3 regions of the Methylobacterium synurae genome follow, and region 1 is predicted to be linked to each of the others. Evidence: riboswitches for the same ligand, from Rfam matches in the RefSeq annotation. Region 1 holds a riboswitch; each other region holds the start of a gene.
What was found. A riboswitch is a leader RNA that binds a small molecule or an ion and turns the genes downstream of it on or off. The one in region 1 is predicted to bind cobalamin.
Positions count from the first base shown of each region.

Region 1 (7,239 bases):
CCCGCCGGAGGAAGCCGGCACCTTCGACCGCATCCTGGTCAACGGCTCGCTCCGCGACCTGCCCCCGGCGCTGATCGACCGTCTGAACCCGGGCGGGCGCCTCGTCGGGGCGGTCGGCACGCCGGCCGGCCCCCGTCTCGTCGCCATCGCGCAGGAAGCTGACGGCCCGTGGCGTCAGGTGCGCGAGACGCCCCTGCGCATCGCCCCGCTGACGCCGGGCCTGGCGGCCGTGCTCTGACGCACCGCCCGGCCCCCAAGTCACCTAGGCTCGTCACCTAGGCCGGTCGCCTAGGCCGGAATCCGGCCCTCAGGGTGAAGCCGCGACGCCGCCGCGCAACGGAAGCTTAACCTGAATCCTGTTTGAATCCACCTCATACGGTTGCGTGGATGTACGGGTGCGTCGATGCCGGAACGCGGGACAGGCAAGGGGATGCGGGCGCTGTCGCGCTTCGCCCTCATCGGGCTGATCGGGGGCGCTTCGGCGGCCTGCAGCACCGATGCGGTGCGGCTCGACCCGTTCTCGAACCCGTTCTCATCGAGTGCGAGCGGGGATCCGGGTGCCACCGGCAGCCTGCCCGACGGTGGGGCGGTGGCGCCGGCGGTGCGCTCGACGCCGATCCAGTCGCGGCCGCTCTCGGCCCCGATGGCGGGAGCAGCCCTGTCGAACCGTCAGGTCTCCGCACCGGTGTCGACGCCGCGCGTCGCCGCCGCGTCCCCGGTGACCGGCGGCCCGGCCGGCTGGTCGGCGGCCGGCGGCACCGCCATCACGGTCGGCGCCAACGACAGCCTGAACCAGATGTCGACCCGCTTCGGCGTGCCCTCCGCGGCGATCCTCCAGGCCAACGGCCTGTCGAGCGCCGCACAGGTCACCCCCGGCCGCCAGATCGTGATCCCGGTCTACCATGCGGGCGGCGCCCCGGCGATGAGCGCCCGCGCCGTGCCCCCGGCGCCGCGGATGCAGGTCGCCGAGACCCGAGCCGCGGAGACCCGTGCCGCCGAGACCCGTGCCGCCGAGCCGGTGCGCCGGGTCGCCGAGGTGGCGCCGCGCCCCGAGCCTGTCCGCCGCGAGCCCCCGCGCCGCGAGCCGGAGCCGGAGCCGGCCCCCGAGCCGGTCCGCAAGGTCCATGCCCGCCCCGGCCAGGCCGAGGCCAAGGCGGTGGCGCCCGCCGCCGCCGAGCGCGCCGCCAAGCTCAACCCGCGCAAGCCCGAGCCGCGCGAGGAGGAGGAGCGGGTCGCCGCCAAGCCGCAGCGCCCCGAGCCGAAGCCCGTCGCCAAGGTGGCCGCGCGCCCGCAGGACGACGAGGAAGAGACGGTCGCGGCCAAGCCCCACAAGCCGGAGCCGAAGGCCGTCGCCAAGGTCGAGCCCAAGCCCGAGCCGAAGAAGGCCGAGATCAAGAAGCCCGAGCCCAGGCTCGTCGAGAAGACGAAGCCCGAGGTCAGGAAAGTCGCCGAGGCGGTCAAGCCCGAGCCCAAGAAGGCGGAGGTCAAGAAGGCGGAGGTGAAGCCGGTGGAGGTGAAGAAGCCGGAGCCGAAGCTGGCCGAGATGCCGAAGCCCGAGCCCAAGAAGGTCGCGGAGGTGAAGCCTGCGCAAAAGCCCGAGCCGGTCAAGCCGGTGAAGGTCGCGGCCCTGCCCGAGAAGGCGCCCGAGCCGGCGCCGGCCCCGGCCGTCGCCCCGGCGGCGCCCGCGCCCGATCCGCAATCGAGCTTCCGCTGGCCCGCCCGCGGCCGCGTGATCTCGGGCTACGGCTCGAGCGGCAACGAGGGCATCAACATCGCGGTGCCCGAAGGCACCCCGGTCAAGGCGGCCGAGGAGGGCACCGTGGCCTATGCCGGCAGCGACGTGAAGGGCTACGGCAAGCTGGTTCTGGTGCGTCACGCCAACGGCTACGTCTCGGCCTATGCCCATAACGGCGAGATCGACGTGCGCCCCGGCGAGAAGGTGAAGCGCGGCCAGACCATCGCCAAGTCCGGCGCGTCGGGCAACGTCACCTCGCCGCAGCTCCACTTCGAGATCCGGAAGGGCGCGACCCCGGTCGATCCGGTGCCGCACCTGGCGAGCAACTGACGCCCGATCGGGCGAGCGAGGAAGCGGGGCGCGCGAGCGTCCCGCTTTTTCGCGTCTGCGGCGAGAAGATCGTCCCGCAACGCGATGGTGCAGCGTTCCAGCGCCGAGGAAGCCGACATCCCGGGGCTGCGACGCGGAATCCGGAATGGCATCAGGCCTCGAGCCGCAATGTCTCCCCGACGCATGCGCCCTCCCCCAACTCCTCATCCATCTGCGCCGCGAGGCCGAAGAACCGCCGCCGCACCTCCGCCGCGTAAGGGTTCTCGCGCTCGATGGCATGGTAGACCTCCGGCGCGTCGTGCCGGACCATGCCGACCGCCTGCATCACGAGGTCGAAGCTGCGGGTCGTCATCCGGGTCGGCAGCGGCTCCATCGCCACCAGCACCTTGGCGATCAGGTGCGTCAGGCCCTGCACCGCCGCCGCCTCCCGGTCATGCGCCTCGGGCGTCGTCAGGATCACGTCGAGCCCGAGGGCGCGGCGCAGGAAGGCGCCGACCCGTCGGGCGCGGTTCCCCCGCACCGGGCAGACCGCGATCTTGAGGCCGCGCAACCCGTCCCGCGCGCTCTGCGGCCCGAACAGCGGATGGGTGGCGACGATGTCGACGCCCGGCGGCAGGCCGGCGCGCATGATCGCGGCCGGCCGCACCTTCACCGAGCCGACATCGAGGACGAGTGCGCCGGGAATCAGGTGCGGGGCGACGTCGCACACCACCGAGGCGAGGGTCGAGACCGGGGTCGCCAGAATCACCACCGGGCAGGCGGCGGCCTCGGCGAGGCCGCACCGCGCGGCGCCGGCCGCCGCGAAGGCGGAATCGGGCGCGAACGGGTCGTGGACCCGCAGCGAGAACAGCGGCGCCAGATGCGTGGCGACGAGGCGGCCGAAGGCGCCGAAGCCGATCAGGCCGAGGGCGGGAAGCGGGATGGGGGAGGACGGCACGGGAGACCTCGGATGGGAGCGAGGCCGGCGGGTCCTGGTATCCTGGAGCCTCAACCGCCGGCATGTCGCAGCGGTTGAGAGATGACGAGCACCCTGCCGCTTAACTGAGCGGCGCGTAATAGAGTCCGGACAGGAAGAGGCTGGTCATGGCCGAGCCTCTACGCCGATCCGGCCCGGGTCGTCAATCGGAACGTGTCGATCAGAACTCGATCCCCTCCTGGGCCTTCACCCCGGCGGCGAAGTGGTGCTTGACCTGCCCCATCTCGGTCACGAGATCGGCGGCGGCGATCAGCTCCGGCTTGGCGTTGCGGCCTGTCACCACGATGTGCAGGTCCGGCCGGCGCCGGCTCAAGGCCTCCACCACCTCCGCGAGCGGCAGGTAGTCGTAGCGCAAGGCGATGTTGAGCTCGTCGAGGATCAGGAGCCGGACGGTCGGATCGGCCATCAGCGCCTCGGTCTGCACCCAGGCGGCACGCGCCGCCGCCACGTCGCGGTCGCGGTCCTGGGTCTCCCAGGTGAAGCCCTCCCCCATCGTGTGCCAGGCGACCTGATCGGCGAAACGCTCCAGGGCGAAGCGCTCGCCGGTCTCCCAGGCGCCCTTGATGTACTGCACCACCCCGACCCGCCAGCCGCGGCCGAGCGCGCGCAGCATCAGCCCGAAGGCGGCGGTCGACTTGCCCTTGCCCGGGCCGGTATGGACGATGAGCAGGCCCTTCTCGATCGTCTTGCCCGCCACCTCGGCATCCTGCACCGCCTTGCGCTTCTCCATCTTGGCGCGGTGGCGCGCCGCCTCGTCTCCGCTCATCGATCGTCTCCCTTGATGATCATCGGCAGCCCTGCCACCACCAGCACCACCCGGTCGGCGATGGTGGCGAGACGTTGATGAAGGCGGCCGGCTTCGTCGCGGAACCGGCGGGCGAGCGCGTTCTCCGGCACGATGCCGAACCCCACCTCGTTCGAGACCAGCACCAGCGGCCCCGGTGCCGCCTTGCACGCCTCGATCAGAGAATCGCGTTCCGCCGCCAGGTCGGCCGCCTCGTCCAGCATCGCGTTGGTCAGCCACAGGGTCAGGCAATCGACCAGCACGGGCCGGCCGGCCGGCGCTCCCCGGATCACCGTTGCGAGGTCGCGGGGCGCATCGACCGTCTCCCAGGGCGGGGGCCGGCGGGTGCGGTGCTCGGCGATGCGAGCAGCCATCTCGTCATCCCAGGCTTGCGCCGTCGCGACGTAGCGCCAGGGGCCTGCTTGCGCCTCGATCAGCCCCTCGGCGTAGCGGCTCTTGCCCGAGCGGGCGCCGCCCAGCACCAGGGTCAGGCGCGGGGCGGCGCGATTCGGGTCCGGCACGGGCCTCTCCTCGTCGAAATCTTGCATCGAAAACCTCGGGGCCGGAGGTGTCGCGGCAGCCGGCGTCGATTGCAAGCCCGTTCCCGACCCGCTAGGGTCGGCGCGACGGTGCCTCGGTGACGAGGTGAAAAGGGAACGCGGAAGCCGGAAGCCTCCGGCGGGCCGCGGCTGCCCCCGCAACTGTGAGCGGTCGAACACGGTCCGCCATCGGCCACTGGAGCGATCCGGGAAGGCGGTGGGCCGGCACGAGGCCGCGAGCCAGGAGACCTGCCGTCACCCCTTCTCTCTCGACGCCGCCGGTGGGGCGGCAGGAGTTCGTCATGGTCGCGATCACCCGGTCCCTCTCCCCCGCCCTGGTCGGCGAGCGCCTGAGCGCCGTCCTCCTCGCCGCCACCCTCGGCGTCGGCCTGCTGTTCGTCTCCGGCTTCGCGCCGGTGGTCGCCCTGCACAACGCCGCGCACGATTGGCGCCACTCCGCCAACTTCCCCTGCCACTGACCAGGGCCGAATCCTTTCGGGCCGTGCGGCCTGCGCCCTGACCGGGCGTGGGCCCGCGGCCCTTTGGTCGTGCAGGTGATCCTCCCATGACGAAACGTCTGCTCGCCGCGGCCCTGGTCGCCGGCTTCCTGGCCGCATGCGTGGCCTCCGCGCTGCAATTCGCCCTCACCTCGCCGCTGATCCTGGCGGCGGAGAAATACGAGACCGCCGAGGCCGTCGCCCCCGCCCGTCACGCCTTCGCCAACCCGCTGATCGTGCTCGCCCATGCGGGCCACGACCATGGGGCTGAGCCGCAATGGCAGCCGGCGCCCGGCCTGCCGCGCCTCGCCTTCACGGCGCTCGCCACCCTGGTGAGCGGCGTCGGCTACGCGCTGCTTCTCGGCGCCGTGCTGGTCGCGACCGGCCGCGCGGTGACGCCCTCCGAGGCGCTGAAGTTCGGCATCGGCGGCTTTCTCGCCGCCAGCCTGGCTCCGGCGATCGGGCTGCCGCCGGAACTGCCCGGCATCGCCGCGGCAGGGCTCGAATCGCGCCAGCTCTGGTGGGTGGCGACCGCGCTCGCCACGGCGATCGGCCTCTACCTGGTGGCGATCCGCCGCGGGCCGGCCGCGATCGGCCTCGGCCTCGCCCTCATCGTCGCGCCGCATGTCTGGGGCGCCCCGCACGGGCCCGAAGAGATCTCCGCGATGCCGCCGGTCTTCGCGGCGCAGTTCGCGGCCCGGTCGCTGGCGATCGGCTTCGCCTTCTGGGCCGTGCTCGGCCTCGCCTTCGGCTGGGCCTGGGAGGCGGTGAGCGGGCCGAAGGGTTTTGCTCGCCGCAGCGAGGTGGCCGCGTGAGCGAACCCGTCACCCTCTACGTCTGCACCACCTGCCGCGACGCCGCCGATACAGGCGAAGGTCCCCGCGCCGGGGCCCGCCTGCACGACGCGCTGGCGCAGGCCCTCGCGGCCCGGCCCGGGGCGCCGATCCGGATCGAGCCGGTGGAATGCCTCTCGGTCTGCAAGCGGCCCTGCACGGTCGCGGTCGCGAGCCCGGGCCGCTGGACCTACGTCTACGGCGACCTCGACCCGAACATCGCCGCCGACACTATCCTCGACGGCATCGGCCTCTATGCCGGGACCCCGGACGGCATCGTGCCCTGGCGCGCGCGTCCGCAGGAATTCCGCAAGGGTGTCGTTGCCCGCATCCCTCCCGCGCCGGTGACCGCATGACCATCCTGAACAAGATTCCCTGCACCATCGTCACCGGCTTCCTCGGCGCCGGCAAGACGACGCTGGTGCGCCACGCCATCGAGCACAACGACGGAAGGCGGCTCGCGATCATCGTCAACGAGTTCGGCGATGTCGGCTTCGACGGGTCCTTGCTCGCCGAATGCGGCATCCCGGGCTGCGACGCCGACGCGGTGGTGGAACTGCCGAACGGCTGCATCTGCTGCACCGTCGCCGACGATTTCGTGCCGGCGCTGAACAAGCTCCTCGACCGGCCGGAGCCGCCGGAGCACATCCTGATCGAAACCTCCGGCCTTGCCCTGCCCAAGCCCCTGGTCCAGGCCTTCAACTGGCCGGCGATCCGCTCGCGGGTCACCGTCGACGGCGTGGTGGCGGTGGTGGACGGCCCGGCGGTCGCCTCCGGCGCCTTCGCGGACGATCCGGAGGCGATGGCGGCGCAAGCCGCGGCCGATGCCAGCGTCGATCACGAGAACCCGCTGGAGGAGGTGTTCGAGGACCAGCTCCTCTGCGCCGACCTCGTGGTGATGAACAAGTCCGACCTTCTCGACGAGGCCGAGCGGGCGCGGGTCCGCGCGGAGGTCGAGGCGCACCTGCCGCGGGCCGTCAAGCTGGTCGAGACCGCCCATGGCGCGCTCGATCCCCGCGTGCTGCTGGGCCTGAATGCCGCCGCCGAGGACGATCTCGCCTCCCGCCCGTCGCACCACGAGACGGAGGAGGATCACGACCACGACGATTTCGAGAGCGTGGCTCTGCCGGTGAAGGCGGCGGGCTCGCCCGAGGATCTGGCCGCACGGGTGGCGAAGGCCGCCGAGGTGGCGGGGGTGTTGCGGATCAAGGGCTTCTGCGCCGTCGCCGACAAGCCGATGCGCCTCGTCGTCCAGGGCGTCGGCCGCCGCGTCGCCCACCATTACGACCGCCCCTGGCGCCCGGGCGAGCACCGGGATGGGACGCTGGTGGTGATCGGGCTCACCGGGTTCGACAAGGACGCGGTGGCGGCGGCGTTGAAGGGCTGACGGGCTCACGCTCCGGTTCGTGCACGTCCCGTCTCCGCGCAGCCGCAGGCTTGTCCGGGGAAAGGACGTGGCGCTGCTGACCCCCTCCCCCTCTGCGGGGGAGGGTGGCGAGCGAAAGCGAGCCGGGAGAGGGGACGCCGCTTCCGGAGAGGGCAGAC
Region 1 is NZ_JAAQRC020000001.1:2,014,403-2,021,641, forward strand. It holds gene HBB12_RS09280 (protein-L-isoaspartate O-methyltransferase family protein) at 1-238, shown strand, start outside; gene HBB12_RS09285 (peptidoglycan DD-metalloendopeptidase family protein) at 404-2,065, shown strand; gene HBB12_RS09290 (prephenate dehydrogenase/arogenate dehydrogenase family protein) at 2,217-3,002, opposite strand; gene cobO (cob(I)yrinic acid a,c-diamide adenosyltransferase) at 3,202-3,807, opposite strand; gene cobU (bifunctional adenosylcobinamide kinase/adenosylcobinamide-phosphate guanylyltransferase) at 3,804-4,373, opposite strand; cobalamin riboswitch at 4,436-4,635, shown strand; gene HBB12_RS09305 (CbtB domain-containing protein) at 4,667-4,843, shown strand; gene HBB12_RS09310 (CbtA family protein) at 4,930-5,676, shown strand; gene HBB12_RS09315 (DUF1636 family protein) at 5,673-6,050, shown strand; gene cobW (cobalamin biosynthesis protein CobW) at 6,047-7,081, shown strand.

Region 2 (7,239 bases), 2.5 Mb from region 1:
GGCCGCGCTGGTGCAGGATCGACCACGGCACGTAGCCGGCCTGGCCCGGCGCGAGCACGATCCCGTCGAGGAGGTTGTGCCCCAGCACGATCAGGAGCGCGGCCACCGCGAGGGCCGGACGCGGCAGCCGCAGGAGCCCCGCGAGCGCGATCATGCCGAGGCCGATCGCCCAGATCACCTGCAGGTAGAGGACCGGCGGCAGCATCCGGCCGGTCCAGGCGAGGTTCACCAGCGTGACCTCGAGCCCGACCAGGAACAGGCCGCGGGTGAGGAGAAAGCGCGCCGTCGCGCCAGTGCCGTGCCGGCGCGCGTAGAGGCTCGCCGAGAGGCCGGTGAGCAGGAGGAAGACCGGTGCGCAGAGATGCGAGATCAGCCGCGTCACCACGAGGTCGGGCGCGGTGACGCTCAGATCCATCGGGTCGCGGACCTGGGCGTGGACGTAGAAGATGTCCCGCACGTGATCGACCAGCATCAGCAGCATGACGAAGCCGCGCAAGGCATCGATCGAGCCGATGCGGGCGGTGGGGGTATCCGGCGCCGTCACGATGCCGTCTCGGAGGCCAGCCGCGAGAGGAGCCGGCGCACGTCGGGCGGCGTCCAGACCCGGCCGCCGCGGGGCTTGCGCACCCCGCGCCGGGTCAGGGAGGCGGCGATGCCCTCGGGCGTCCCGCCGGCCTCCGCCGTGATGGCGGCCAGGACCGGCGCGAGACGCTGGCGGTAGTGCCGGGCACGGGCGGCGGCTGCATCCCGGCCGGCATCGCCCTTGCGGAGAACGGCCGCCATCAGAACCGCACCGACAGGGTGCCGGTGAACCGCCGCGGGGCACCCGGATAGACCCGGAAGACGTTGAGCGAACTCTCGTAATAGGTGGTGTCGAAGATGTTCTCGACGTTCAGGCCGAAACGGACGTTCTCCCACTTGTAATAGGCCAGCGCGTCGACGGCGATGTAGCCCGGCAGCCGGAAGGCGCCGCCATTGGCGTCGCCCGCCCGCTCGCCGACGGCGCGCACGCCGCCGCCGATCCCGAACCCCTTCCAGGGGCCCTCCTGCGCCTCGTGCACCGCGAGCAGGCTGCCCGAGTGGCGCGGCACGTTGATGAGCGGGGCACCCACCGGCAGCACGTTGTCCTTCGTGACGACGGCGTCGGCGAAGACGTAGCCGGCCAGGACCTTGATCGACGGCGAGAGCTGGCCGGCCGCCGTGAACTCGAAGCCCTGGCTGCGCACCGCGCCGGCGGCGATCGAGAAGCCGGTGTTGTTGGGATCGGCGGTGAGGACGTTCTGGCGCTCGACCCGGAAGGCGGCGCCGGTCAGGCTTAAACGCCCGCCATACAGGTCGAGCTTGGTGCCGACCTCGTAGCCGAGGCCAGTCTCCGGCGCGAACGGGCCGTTGAACGACGAGGCGGCCGCGTCGGGCCCGATATTCGGCCGGAAGCTCGTGCCGACATTGGCGTAGAGCGACAGCTCCGGCAACGGCTGGTAGACGAGGCCGGCCCGGGGCGTGGCGGCGAAGTAGGTCTGGTCGCTCCGGACCCCGGTGGTGCGCTCGCGGAACGACTGCTCGAAGAAGTCGAACCGCACGCCGACCAGCGCCTTCCACTCGGGCGACAGCGCGATCTGGTCCTGGGCGTAGAGCGCCGTGTTGGTGACCTGCTCGAACCCGTTGGTCTGACGGGTGTAGTTCGGAAGCAGCCGGCCGTAGACCGGGGCGTAGATGTCGAGGGAATAGGGATCCTGGCGGGTGTTGGAGCGGATCTGCTGGTAGGTGCCGTCGGTGCTCTCGCGCTCGAAGCCCAGCAGCAGGGTGTGGCCGATCCCGGCGGTATCGAAGCGCCCGACCAGCTCGGCCTGGCCGAGGGCCACGGCGGCGCGGTAGTTGCGATAGTTGCGGTCGCGCAGGACCGTGCGGTTGTCGGCGGCGATGTCCCGCACCTCGACCGCCTCGCCGGCGAGCGAGTTGGAGTTGAGGTAGGTGGCAAGCCGCATCTGCCAGTCGGCATCGAAGCGGTGGTCGACCCGGATCTGCATCGAGTCGTTGGTCTGCCGGATGCTCTGGCCCGGCTCGCCGAGGAAGCGCGAGATCGGCAGGAACCCGAGCCGGTTGTCGATCGCGATGACGCCGCGGTCGAACACCGTGCGGTTCCTCAGGAACTCGGTCTCGACCGTGACCTTGGTGTCGGGCGTGACCTGCCAGCTCACGACGGGGGCGACGAACAGCCGGTCGCCGTCGACGAAATCGCGAAAGCTGTTCTGGCGCCCGGCCGCGAGGTTGAAGCGGTAGAGGAGCGTGCCGTCCTCGTTGAGCGCACCGCCCGAATCGACCGTGCCGCGGACCTGCTCGAACGAGCCCCAAAGCCCGCCCATCTCGACGAAGCGTTCCGCGGTCGGCTGCTTGGTGATGATGTTGACGAGGCCGCCCGGGTCGCTGCGCCCGAACAGGCCGCCGCCGGGGCCCTTCAGCACCTCGATCCGCTCGACGTTCTGGGCGTCGGGCGGCGGCGGGAACCCGCGGTTGAGGGGAAAGCCGTTCTTGTACAGCTCCGAGGTGGTGACGCCCCGGATGGCGTAGCTGAAGATGGTGAGGCCGCCGAAATTGTTCTGCTGCGCGACGCCCGGCATATAGGTGAGGACGCGGTCGACCCGCGTCGCCGCGAGGTCGGTGACGACCTCTCGCGGCGCGACGGTGACGACCTGCGGCACGTCGCGCTGGGGCGTATCGGTCTTCGTGCTGCTCACCGCCCGGTCGCCGCGAAAGCCCGGGGTCGGGCCGATGAGCCCGATCGTGCCGGCGGCGGAGGGCGCCGGGAGCGCAGGGGCGCCCGCCACCACGACCTCGTCGAGGGCGATGGTCTCCTGCCCGTGCGCGGTGCCGGCCGCGAGGCTCAACCCCAGGGCGGTCGCCAGGGCGGGCATGGGATGATGAAGAGGCGGGCGGGTTCTCAACGAAGCATACTCGATGTTGCCGCGCGAATGCGTCCGGGCGAGTGGCAGGCCGAAGGCCGCGCGAAAATCGCGCGGCGCACAGCCCGACCGCTCCCCCGGGCCGCACCGCCCGCGGGACGTGACCGCGCCGCGAGGCGCATGCCGAGGCAGGTCTCTAGCTCGCGGAGCACCGGTCCCGCCTCGCCTTCCCGGTGCCAGGCGCACCAGTGGCTTTCGGCGGCGGGTCATCTCCGCTCACAGTTGCGGGGGCAGCCTCGGCCTCACCGCGGATGCTCCCGCATCCGATGGGGTCACCGAGCTCCCGCTTCGCCCGCGGGCTCAGCACCCGGGGAACCTTGGCGGCACCATCCATGGCAGCCCGACCGTGCGTAAGCAACACTCGGAAACGCAATGTAATAATGTTGCCGAACTTGTGTCCACAGGAACACACCGGCCGGCGACGGGCCCGGGCCTACTCGCCGCGCAGGAAGGCCGCCGTCGCCGGATGGAGCCAGGATGCCGGAACCGCCCCCGACAGGTCGCGGGGGTCGCTCGGCCGCTCGTGCGGCAGGTGCCGGGCGAGGGCCGGCTTCGCCTTGTCGATCGCTGCGACGAAGCGGGCCACCGCCGCCGGGTCGAGGCCGGGCTTGCCGAGGATGAAGCTCCACGATCCCACGGTGTCGATTGCCGCGTCCTGGCCCGGGAAGGTGCCGGGCGCCACGGTGATGCGCCGCAAGGACGGGCTCGCCGCCAGGATCGCCGGAAGAGCCGTCGCCGGGGGGCCGAGGAAGCGAGCCCCGCCCGGACCCTCGGCCATCGCCCGGAAGCCCGGCCAGCCGGTGCCGCCGCCGAACAGGGCCGCGGCCTGGCCTGCCCGTACCATCGCCGGGCCGTCGCCGGCACGGTCGAGGAGAATCGGCCCGATGTCGCGCTCGGGGTCGATGCCTGCCCCGCGCAGGATCGTCCGGCCCATGGCGGTGAGGCCGGAACTGCGCGTGCCCAGGGCCACCGGTTGCCCGCGCAGGTCGTCGAGGCTGCGAACCGGGCTGTCGGCCGGCACCACGAACAGGCCCGGCGCCGCGTAGACCGGGGCGATCACGGTCACGGCCGGCGGCGCGCCCTGCTGGCCAAGCGCCTCGTAGGCGTATTCGCCCTGGACGAGGCCGAGATCGACCCGTCCGTCACGCAGGAGAACCAGGTTCTCGGTCGAGCCCTTGCTGGAGCGCAACTCCACGGTGAGATCCGGGTCCACCTCCCGGATCGCCGCCGCCAGCGCCTCGCCATAGGCCGGGAAGCCGCCGCCGGGCGTCGCGGTGGCCAGGACGAGGCGCAGGGGCTCGCCAGCATGGGCGGAGGTTAGGAGACCGATCCAGGCGGCTGCAGCGATCAACCTGCGATTCAACATGGGTTAAGGTGTCCTCGACCGTCCCGACGGTGGTGCCACCCGGCCCGCCTCCGCTCAAGCCACGGCTCACGCCGTCCACCGGCATAGGGGCCGCCTGCGGTGCCACGCATGCGATCGGGCCGTCACCTCCCCTGCCCGTCGACGGTCGGGTTGCCGTTCCGGCGGCGGGCCTGCCCCGCCCGCCGGAAGCCTCACGCCGCCGCGTTCTCGTCTCCAGGCTCCTCGCTCGTATGCTCGGCGAAATGGGCGATTGGGCCGGGGCGGCCGAGAAGATAGCCCTGCGCCTCGTGGCAGTTCTCGGCCCCCAGGAAGGCGAGCTCGGCCGAGGTCTCGACGCCCTCCGCCAGGACCGGCAGGCCCAGCCCCCTCCCTAAGCCCAGCACCGCCCGCATGATCGCCGCGGTCTCGTGGTTGACGTCGACGGCGCGGATGAACGACCGGTCGATCTTGATCTTGTCGAACGGGAAGGCGCGCAGGTTCGACAGGGACGAGTAGCCGGTGCCGAAATCGTCCATGGCGATCCGCACCCCCATCGCCTTGACCCGGCGCAGGGCGGCGAGCGCCCGCACCGGATCGCGCACGAGCGCCGTCTCGGTGATCTCGAGTTCGAGCCGGGCGGGAGAGAGGCCGGTGGTGATCAGGACCTCGTGGACGAGCTCGGCGAAGCCCGGGGCGTGGAGCTGCACCGCCGAGACGTTGACGGCGATGCGCAGCGGCTTGTCCCACGAGGCCGCCTCGCGGCAGGTCTCGCGCAACACCCACTCGCCGATGCCGAGGATGCTGCCGGTCTCCTCCGAGATCGGGATGAACTGGTCCGGCGGGACGTTCCCCCGCTCCGGGTGCTGCCAGCGCAGCAAGGCCTCGAAGCCGACGACGATCCCGGTGTCGATCGCCATCTGCGGCTGGTAGACGATCCGGAACTCGCCCCGCTCGACGGCGTGGCGCAGGTCGTGCTCGAGGGAGCGGCGATCGCGGATCTGCGCGGCGAGCACCGGTTCGAAGAACCGGTGGACGCCCCGTCCATGGTTCTTGGCGCAGTACAGCGCGGCGTCGGCGTGGTTGAGCAGGGTCTGGGCGTCCTCCGCGTCGGTCGGGCACAGCGCGATGCCGATGCTGGTCGCCAGGATCGGGCCGGCGCCCGCCCGCTGGTTGCCCTCGCGGATCACCCGCAGGATCTCCTCGGCGAGGAGCCCGGCCTCCTCAGCGCGCGCGAGGTCCGGCATCACGATCGCGAACTCGTCGCCGCCGAGGCGCGCCATCATCTGCCGCGGGCCGAGAACCGGGGCGATCCAGCGCGCCAGGGCCTGGAGCAGGCCGTCGCCCATGGCGTGGCCGTAGAGGTCGTTGACGTCCTTGAAGCGGTCGAGGTCGAGGCAGAGGACGGCCACGAGGCGGCCGCCGGAGCGCGCCGCGGCGATCTCCTCGTCGAGGCGGGCGCGGAAGCTCGCCCGGTTCGGCAGGCCGGTCAGGGTATCGTGGTGGGCCAGGAACTGGATGTCCCGCTCGGCCTTGCGCCGTGCCCGCAGGTCGCGGACCGCGACGGCGTGGAAGGGCCGGTTGCCGAGCGGCCGCCGGATCACGTCGACCGGCAGCGCCTCGCCGTCCGCTCCCCTGAGTTCGGCCTCGACGAGGTGGCCGTTCGGGCCGGCGTCGAGGCGCGCGACCACGACCTCGGGCAGGATCTCGGTGATCGGCCGTCCGACCAGAGCCGCCGGCGTCCGGCCGATCAGCTCGGCGAGGCTGGTATTGACGGTCACGATGCGCCGGCCCTCGCAGATCGCGATGCCCTCGACCGCGGCGTCGGCGAGGCTGTTCATCAGATCCTGCGACTCGCGCCGGCGCCGGGCGCGGCCGTCCAGAGTCAGGCCGGTGAAGGCGAGGACGAGGAGCGTCAGGCTGGCAAAGCCCAGCGAAGCGGCGAACTCGCCGCCGCTGGCCGTCGGCACGAGCCCGCCGGCGGCCAGGCTGAGCGTGACCGCGTGCGGCAGCATCACCGCGCAGGACAGGAGCAGGGCTCCGGCGCCGCGGCTCGCCGGGCTCTCCCGCAGGCTGCAATTCAGGGCGAGGCCGGCGAGCACGATCCCGGCCGCCCCGGACAGGGCGAGGCCGGCGAGCCAGGCCGGACCGCCCGCCCCCGGCAGGCTCGCCGAGGCCGAGGCTGCGACCGCGGCGAGGCCCAGTCCGATCAGGCCGCCGCCGAGAGCCGGCCCGACGCGGCGGGGCGCCGAGACGGCGGCCCGCAGGCCGCCCCCGGCGAAGAGCACCATGAGCACGAGGCCGAGCAGCAGGATCTCGCTCCGGCGCAGCATCTCGTCGGGGGCGCGGATCGCGGCCTGTGCGATCACCTGGCTCGCCCACAGCCCGAACCCGCCGGCGATGGCGGCGGCCGAGATCCAGATCCCCCGGCTGGTGCCGCTCGTGGCACGGGCATGCTGGAGCAGGTCGATCGTGGTGATCGCGGCGAGCACGCCGATCAGCAGCGACAGGCCGATAAGCCGCCCGTCATGCAGGGCAAGCAGGGTTTCGGCGGTCTGCAGCATGAGAGAGTCACGTCCAGCCTCGGCTTCCGGCACCGTGGCGGAAAGCCGGTTGCGAAGCGGTAAAATACATCGGCCGATTCCCGCATTCGCGAGCGAACCGCACGGAATTAGACCGGTTATACTGCGTCGGCGGTGCTCGATCTGCGGTTGTCGGCACCGGCGGACCCTCGGGCAGGAAAACAGTCATATCCTGCCGCAACCCGGGGCCGACCTTTCGCGAGGGCGCCGAGGACCATGACCGGGATGCCGACGAGCCTCAATCGCCGTCGAGCCGCAGGTGCGTGATCGCGCAGCCCCGCGCCACGAGATCCGTCGGGTCGAGGTCGGGAAACAGTCCGGCGTAGCGGCGCACCAGGGCCGCGGCGAGCGCCTC
Region 2 is NZ_JAAQRC020000001.1:4,510,412-4,517,650, forward strand. It holds gene HBB12_RS20760 (acetyltransferase domain-containing protein) at 1-547, opposite strand, end outside; gene HBB12_RS20765 (hypothetical protein) at 541-783, opposite strand; gene HBB12_RS20770 (TonB-dependent siderophore receptor) at 783-2,912, opposite strand; cobalamin riboswitch at 3,071-3,294, opposite strand; gene HBB12_RS20775 (TAXI family TRAP transporter solute-binding subunit) at 3,394-4,311, opposite strand; gene HBB12_RS20780 (putative bifunctional diguanylate cyclase/phosphodiesterase) at 4,518-6,866, opposite strand; gene HBB12_RS20785 (hypothetical protein) at 7,123-7,239, opposite strand, start outside.
Region 2: linked by a shared signal. The riboswitch ahead of HBB12_RS20770 (TonB-dependent siderophore receptor) and the one ahead of HBB12_RS09305 (CbtB domain-containing protein) in region 1 are both predicted to bind cobalamin.

Region 3 (7,239 bases), 3.3 Mb from region 1:
GCCGCGTCGCCTCTTTGCGGGCGACCATTGCGGCGTTAGAGCATTTCCCGACGAAGCGGAGACTGGCTCGTCATAGAAAATGCGGCAAAATAGAATATATAGAGTAGCGACCAATCGCAACGCCACTGTACACGACGGGACGGTTCATGTGCGGCACCGGCCTTATCCCACCCGCGACCTCATCCTGAGGTGTTAGTCGATCTTCGATCGACTGACCTCGAAGGAGGGCTCCAGAAGTCTCCGAGCCAACTGGAGCCCTCCTTCGAGGTCAGTCCATCTCTGATGGACTGACACCTCAGGATGAGGTTGCGGGTGGCATAAGGCCGGACGCTGTCGTGTATCGGGCATGGCTCACCGCTTCTTGCCGGAGCCGACCTGCTCGTCCCAGCGGCGGAAGGCCACCACCATCCTGTCGGCGTCGAGCGGCATCTCGATCGGGTGGTCGGCGATCATCCGGTCGTATTCGGGCCGGCCGAAGTCCTTGATCGCCGCGCGGCTCTCCGGCGGGGCCATGTCGAGGGTGACGCCCTTCACGGCAGGGCCCGGATAGAAGTAGCCCTCGTCGTAGGTATAGGCCTGCTGCGCCGGCTGGAGCAGGAAGGCCATCAGGTCGAGGATGACCGCGAGCTTCTCCTCGGGCACGCCCTTCGGCACCGCCATGTAATGGGCGTCCGCCACCCAGCGGAAATCCTTCAGCGTCCCGACCCTGGCCTCGGCCGGCACGACGCCGAGCACGCGGGGATTGATGTCCCAGCCGGTGGTCGAGACGATGATGTCGCGGCTGCCCTCGCCCAGTTCCTTCATCGTCTGCGAGGTGCCGCCCGGGTAGTAGTCGACCGTCTCGCCGATCGCCTTCAGGTAGTCCCAGGTCTTGTCCCAGCCCTTGTCCGGGTCCTTGGGGTCCTTGTCGCCGAGGATGTAGGGCAGGCCCATGATCCAGGTGCGGCCGGGACCGGAATTGGCCGGACGGGCATACATGAACTTGCCCTTGTTCTGGCGCGCCCAGGCCAGAAGCTCCTCGGCGCTCGTCGGCACCGTCTTCACCCGCTCGGGCATGTACTCGATCAGCGGGCCCGACGGGTACCAGGCGACGCACAGGCCCCGGCCCTGCGCCAGGCCGTTCAGCCTGAGCGCGGCGGGCTGATAGATGTCGGCGGGCTTCGGCAACTGCCCGGCATAGGGCTTCAGGTCGATCCACAGCGTCTGCTCGATGCCGGCGGCGATGCCGTCGGTGCCGGTGAGCACAAGGTCGATGTCGACCCGGCCGGCGGCCTGCTGGGCCTTCAGCTTCGAGGGCAGTTCCGGCGCCGGCGCCTTGGTGAAGGCGAAGCGCGAGACGATGCCGGGCTTTGCCCGGCGATAGGCCTCGATCGCCTTCTGGGTGAGCGCCAGGTTGCCCGCGACATCCACCACCGTGACGACGACGGGCGAGGTCGGCAGGGCGAGGTTCGCCCAGGCGCGCCCGCCGAGGACGAGCCCCGCCCCGGCCGCGAGCCCCGCGACCGCATTGCGGCGTGTGATCGTCATGTTTCCCCCGTTTTGCTGCCTGCGGGCTCTGCCGGCCCTTGAGCGACGACGGATCGCTCCATACTTTCATCCATTGGTGCACTAATATTTTAGGGCGTCAAGTCTGCCGTTGCGACAGGTCGCCGGGCTCCGCGCCGCGTTGCGCTATCGACCGGGGGGACAGTGGACCGGATCGCCACTGCGCGGGCGGCCCATCCGGCGAGGCGCCGCGCATCGCTCCCGTGAGCGACCGCGCGATCACCATTGCTCCTTCGTAACCGAATCGCTAAGCTTGCCTCCGACGGTTCCCTCCGGGGATCAAAAGGGAACGCGGTGAGGGTGACGAGCCCGAAGCCGCGGCTGCCCCCGCAACTGTAAGCGGCGAGCCTTCCATCACCTTACGTCACTGGGGATCCTCGACGCTCCCTGGGAAGACGATGGCAGGCGCTGACCCGTGAGCCAGGAGACCTGCCGTCAGCCGTGGTCACACGCGAGCACGTCGGGCGGGGTGTCCTGATGGGTGTCGAGGCGAGAGGCGAGGAGCCTTCGCCCCGCTGTCGTTCGCGGTGACGTGCCACAGCCTCGCGCCGTCCCGCCATGCTCGCTCCCCTCCCCTCCCGATCCGCCGACAGGACGCGCGCAATGCGTCCTGCAGATCGTCCGGGAGAGTGGAAATGTAACTTTATAACGTTACATTTTTTGCGAGACCGGCTACGGACGGGGCGCCATCCTGCCCTGGACTCTTCCATGCCCGCGCTCCGCGCCCGTCGCTCCACCGCCCTCGCCGCCACCGTCCTGCTCGTTGCCGCCCCTGCTTGCGCCGAGGAGATCAGCCTCGACCGCATCGACGTCGCGGGGGGCCGCAACCGCGAGGAGGCCGCGCCCGGCCTCAACCTCGCGACGCCGTCGCGCTCGGGGTCCCGCCTCGGCCTCACCCCGCTCGAGACCCCGGCGAGCCTCGACATCATCAGCGGCGAGACCGTCCGGGCCCGGGGCCAGAACACCGTCGAGGAGGCGGTGACCCAGAACGCCGTCGGCATCACCAGCATCGCGGCGCCCGGCAACGGCAACCTCGCCTTCACGGCGAGGGGCTTCGCCGGGGCCGGCTCGGTGCAGCAGCTCTATGACGGCACGCGGCTCTATGTCGGGGCCGGCACGGTCACCTTCCCGTTCGACACCTGGTCGGCGGAGCGGATCGAGGTCCTGCGCGGCCCGGCCTCGGTGCTCTACGGCGAGGGCGCGATCGGCGGCATCATCAACGTGGTGCCGAAGAAGCCGGTCTTCACGCCCATCGGCGAGGCGCGGGCGGCGATCGGCTCGGACGGCCTGGCGCGGCTCGCCCTCGACAGCGGCGGGCCGGTCGGCGAGAACCTGGCCTACCGGTTCAATCTGAGCGGCAACCGGGCCGACGGCTGGGTGAAGCCCGACGGCGACTTCCGTGATGTCGCCCTCTCGGCCGCGGTGACCTGGCGGGCGGCGCCCGACCTGAGCGTCACCCTCTCGCACGATCTCGGCTATAACGAGCCGACCCGCTACTGGGGCTCGCCGCTCGTCGGCACCCGGGTGCCCGACCGCTTGCGCTTCACCAACTACAACATCCAGGATTCGCAGATCGCCTGGTTCGACAACTGGACGCAGTTGCGCACCGAGTGGAACCCCACCCCCGACATCACGATCCGCAACACCGCCTACCGGCTCTCGACCGAGCGGCATTGGCGCGACGTCGAGCAATACACCTACCAGCCGGCGACCGGCCTGATCCGGCGCAGCGACTACATCGAGATCTTCCATCACGAGGAGCAGATCGGCAACCGCCTCGATGCGACGTTCCGCGGCAGCCTGTTCGGCTTCAAAACGTCGACGGTCGTGGGCTTCGACGTCAACCACGTCGATTTCCGCCGCGACAGCAACTCCCCCTTCGACGGCGAGAGCGTCGTCGATCCGTACAATTTCGCCCAAGGGCGCTTCATCAACGTCACGGGGACCCGCACCGACATCGTCTCGCGCACCCGCCAGGCCTCGGTCTTCGCCGAGAACCGGCTGGAACTGACGCCGCAACTCGCCCTGGTGACCGGGGTCCGCTACGACGCGCCCCGGGTGGCGGTGAACCGGCCGCTCGCGGGTGCCGCCTTCGAAAAAACCTTCGATTCGGTCAGCACCCGCGTCGGCGCCGTCTACACCCCGACACCCGACCTCGCCCTCTACGCGCAATACGCCACCGCCGCCGATCCCCTCGGCAGCCTGATCACCACCAGCGTGGCGCAGTCGCAGTTCCAGCTCGCCACCGGCGAACAGGTCGAGGCCGGCGCCAAGGGCCTGTTCGACAATGGCCGCGGCGAGTGGACCTTCGCCGCCTACCACATCCGCAAGGACAACCTGCTGACCCCGATCCCCGACCGGCCGACGGAGGTGGCCCAGGTCGGCAGCCAGTCGTCCCGCGGCGTCGAGGTCGCCTTCGCCTACCAATTGTCCGATGCGTGGCGCATCGAGGCCAACACCGCCCTGCTGCGGGCCCGCTACGACAACTTCGCCCAGACGATCAACGGCGCCGCGGTGTCGTTTACCGGCAACGTCCCGGTCGACGTGCCCCAGCGCGTCACCAATGTCTGGCTGGCCTACGCCTTCGCGCCGGGCTGGGTGGCGCGGCTCGGCGTCAACGATGTCGGGCCGGTCTTCAGCGACTTCGCCAATACGGTGAAGCGGCCGGGCTACACGCTCCTCAACGCCACCCTCGACTGGCAGGTGACGCCGACCTCGCGCCTGTCGCTGCGCGGCTACAACCTCACCGACCAGCTCTACGCGATCTCGGGCAACACCAATTCCTGGCTGCTCGGCCGCCCGCGCTCGGTCGAGCTCGCCTATCACGTCACGTTCTGATGAAAGGTGTCGTCAAGCGCCTGAAGCGATGGCTGCATCTCGGCCATCGCTGGCTCGGCATCGCGACCGCGCTCTTCATCGTCACCTGGTTCGTCTCCGGGCTGGTGATGCTGGCCGTCGGCTTCCCCGCCCTCACCGAGGCGGAGCGGGTCGCGGCCTTGGGGACGCTCCGCCTCGACGCCGTGCGGCTGACGCCGCAGGGTGCGCTGGAGCGGTCGGGGAGCCCGCGCTTTCCCGCCCGCCTCACCCTGGCGATGCGGGGATCCGAGCCCGCCTACTGGATCACGCAAGGAGACGGGCGGCGCCAGGCGCTCTCGGCGGTGACCGGCGAACCGTTCCCGCCCCTCACCGGGGAGGCTGCGGCGGCGCTCGCCGCCACCCATCCGGCTTCCCGCCACACGGTCGATCTCGGCCTCGTCACCCGCGACCAGTGGACGGTGACGGCGCGCTTCGATCCGCTGCGGCCGTTCCGCCTCGTGGGCTTAAGCGACGCGGCCGGGACCGAGCTGTACCTCTCCGCGGCCACGGGGGAGCTCGCCCTCGACACCACCCGGACCGAGCGGGTGTGGAACTGGGCCGGCGCCGTGACCCACTGGATCTACCTCACGCCGCTGCGGGCGCGGGCGGGGCTGTGGCAGGACGTGGTGCTGTGGGTCTCAGGCATCGCCCTCGCCGGGGGAGTGAGCGGCTACGTGCTGGGCTTCGTCCGGCTGATGCGCGGCCGACTCACGCCGTATCGCGGCTGGGCCGCCTGGCACCACCTCGTCGGCGTGGCGGGCGGCCTCGTCGTCGTCACCTTCCTGCTCAGCGGCTGGCTGTCGATGAACCCGCGCGGCTGGTTCGGGCCCCGCGCGCCCGACGCCGCCATGCGGGCGGCCTATGCAGGGCAGACGGCCCCCGTCTTCCCCGCTCGGACCGACGCCCTCGCGGGAGCGCCCGCCGGCACCGCCGCGCTCGATTTCGCCTGGATCGGCGGAAAACCCATCGTCGTCGCCACCGGCCCGGGCGGCGCGGCCCCGTGCTGCGGCACCGCCCCGACGCCGGACGCGATCGTGGCGGCGGCCCGCGCGATGCTGCCGGGGGCGGCGTTGCGCTCCGTGACCCGGCTCGAGGCGCCGGATGCCTACTGGTACGACCGCCACGGCGCCCCGCCCCTGCCGGTCCTGCGGCTCGCCTTCGACGATCCGGCCGGAACCTGGTTCCACATCGATCCCGCCACCGGCACGATCCTGGGGCGGACCGACCGCAGCGGGCGGACGAACCGCTGGCTGTTCGATGCCCTCCACACCCTCGATGCCGGCCCCCTGGCGCAACACCCGGCCCTGCGGCTGACGGTGATCGTCGCCTTCAGCGCCCTCGGCCTGGTGGTGTCGGGAAGCGGCGCGGTTCTCGGCTGGCGCCGCCTGCGCCGCGGTTGAGCAGGACAGGTTTTCCCGTCGGTCCGTCGTGAGTGGAAACAAAAAATCTCGTGTCCGGCACGAGACCGGCGGCAACACCGCCCCAATTCGGCCGCGTCGGCTCGACCCGAGATCGCCTCGCGACGCCGGTTTCACTGACATGTCGTTCTGAAGTTCATCGAATACGTTGCCTCATCTCGCGGCGGCGTCCGCGAAGACGGAACCGGGACGGAAAGCGGCGGCGTCGCGGATCAGCAGGACGCCCCGGCGGCCCCGATGATCGAATTGAGCACGATTGACTACGTTAACCGAGTGACGTTTAGGTATGGTCGCGCTGGAACCGCCACGACTCGACCTGCAACGCCGACGGAAAAACTGCAACTTAAACCACCTCCGGTTGTGATTTCGTGGGTCGTCTTCCACCGATCTCGATCTCCGGACATTTCGACATGCAGGCCGTGCATCCGTCACGCTCATAGGCCATGCTGTCATTCGGATTATACGGCAGGAAAACGAGACGATCTGACAAGCAATCCGGTAGTCGATGCGCTTTCCATTGAAGCTATACCATTGCGGCGGCGCGCAAAAGAGTCGGAATGGCAGCCCGTGATTTAGATACCGATAACTTTCGGGTTGCATAGTGCCAGGGACCGAAGCCGCTGGACGAGCCGGGATGGCCCTGCACCTCAAGCAATTTCCCAGATTCCTGGCGGAGCGCCGCGGGCCGGTGATCATCGGCCTGATCGTGGTGGTGGTGCTGTGGATCGGCGTGGCGGCCAAGCACGAGAACGACGTCAGGGGCGCGCTGCAGGATTCCGAGCGCACCACGCACAATTTCGCGATGGTGTTCGAGGAGAACGTGCTGCGCTCGATCGGCGAGATCGACAAGTCGCTGCTCTACATGCGCCGCAGCATCGAGAACCGCGCCGGCAAGGAGGATTATGCGACGATCGTCAACACGACCGATCTCCTGAGCGAGATCATCGTGCAGGTGGCGATCATCGGGCCGGACGGGGTGATGCGGGCGTCCAATGCCGGGCCGCAGCCGCCGCCGGCGACCGATCTCAGCGACCGCGAGCATTTCCGCATCCACGTCGAGACCTCCGACGACGTGCTCTACATCAGCCGCCCGGTGATCGGGCGGGCGAGCGGCCGGGTCTCGGTGCAGATCAGCCGCCGCTTCCGCGGGCCGGACGGGGAGTTCGGCGGCGTGGTGGTGGCCTCGCTCAACCCGAGCCACCTGACCCGGTTCTACGACAAGATCGACCTCGGCACCCCGGCCTCGATCTCGCTCATCGGCAGCGACGGGGTGGTGCGCTCCAGCGGCGGCGTCGGCGGCGGCTTCGGGGTCGGCGCCGACCTGACGCGGACCGAGACCTACCGCAAGATCCGCTCCGGCCGGTCCGGCACCTTCACCCTCACCATGCCGGACGGTGCCGAGAGCCGGCTGGTGACGATC
Region 3 is NZ_JAAQRC020000001.1:5,273,949-5,281,187, reverse strand. It holds gene HBB12_RS24175 (extracellular solute-binding protein) at 352-1,527, opposite strand; cobalamin riboswitch at 1,792-1,996, shown strand; gene HBB12_RS24170 (TonB-dependent receptor) at 2,254-4,383, shown strand; gene HBB12_RS24165 (PepSY-associated transmembrane domain-containing protein) at 4,383-5,801, shown strand; gene HBB12_RS24160 (putative bifunctional diguanylate cyclase/phosphodiesterase) at 6,454-7,239, shown strand, end outside.
Region 3: linked by a shared signal. The riboswitch ahead of HBB12_RS24170 (TonB-dependent receptor) and the one ahead of HBB12_RS09305 (CbtB domain-containing protein) in region 1 are both predicted to bind cobalamin.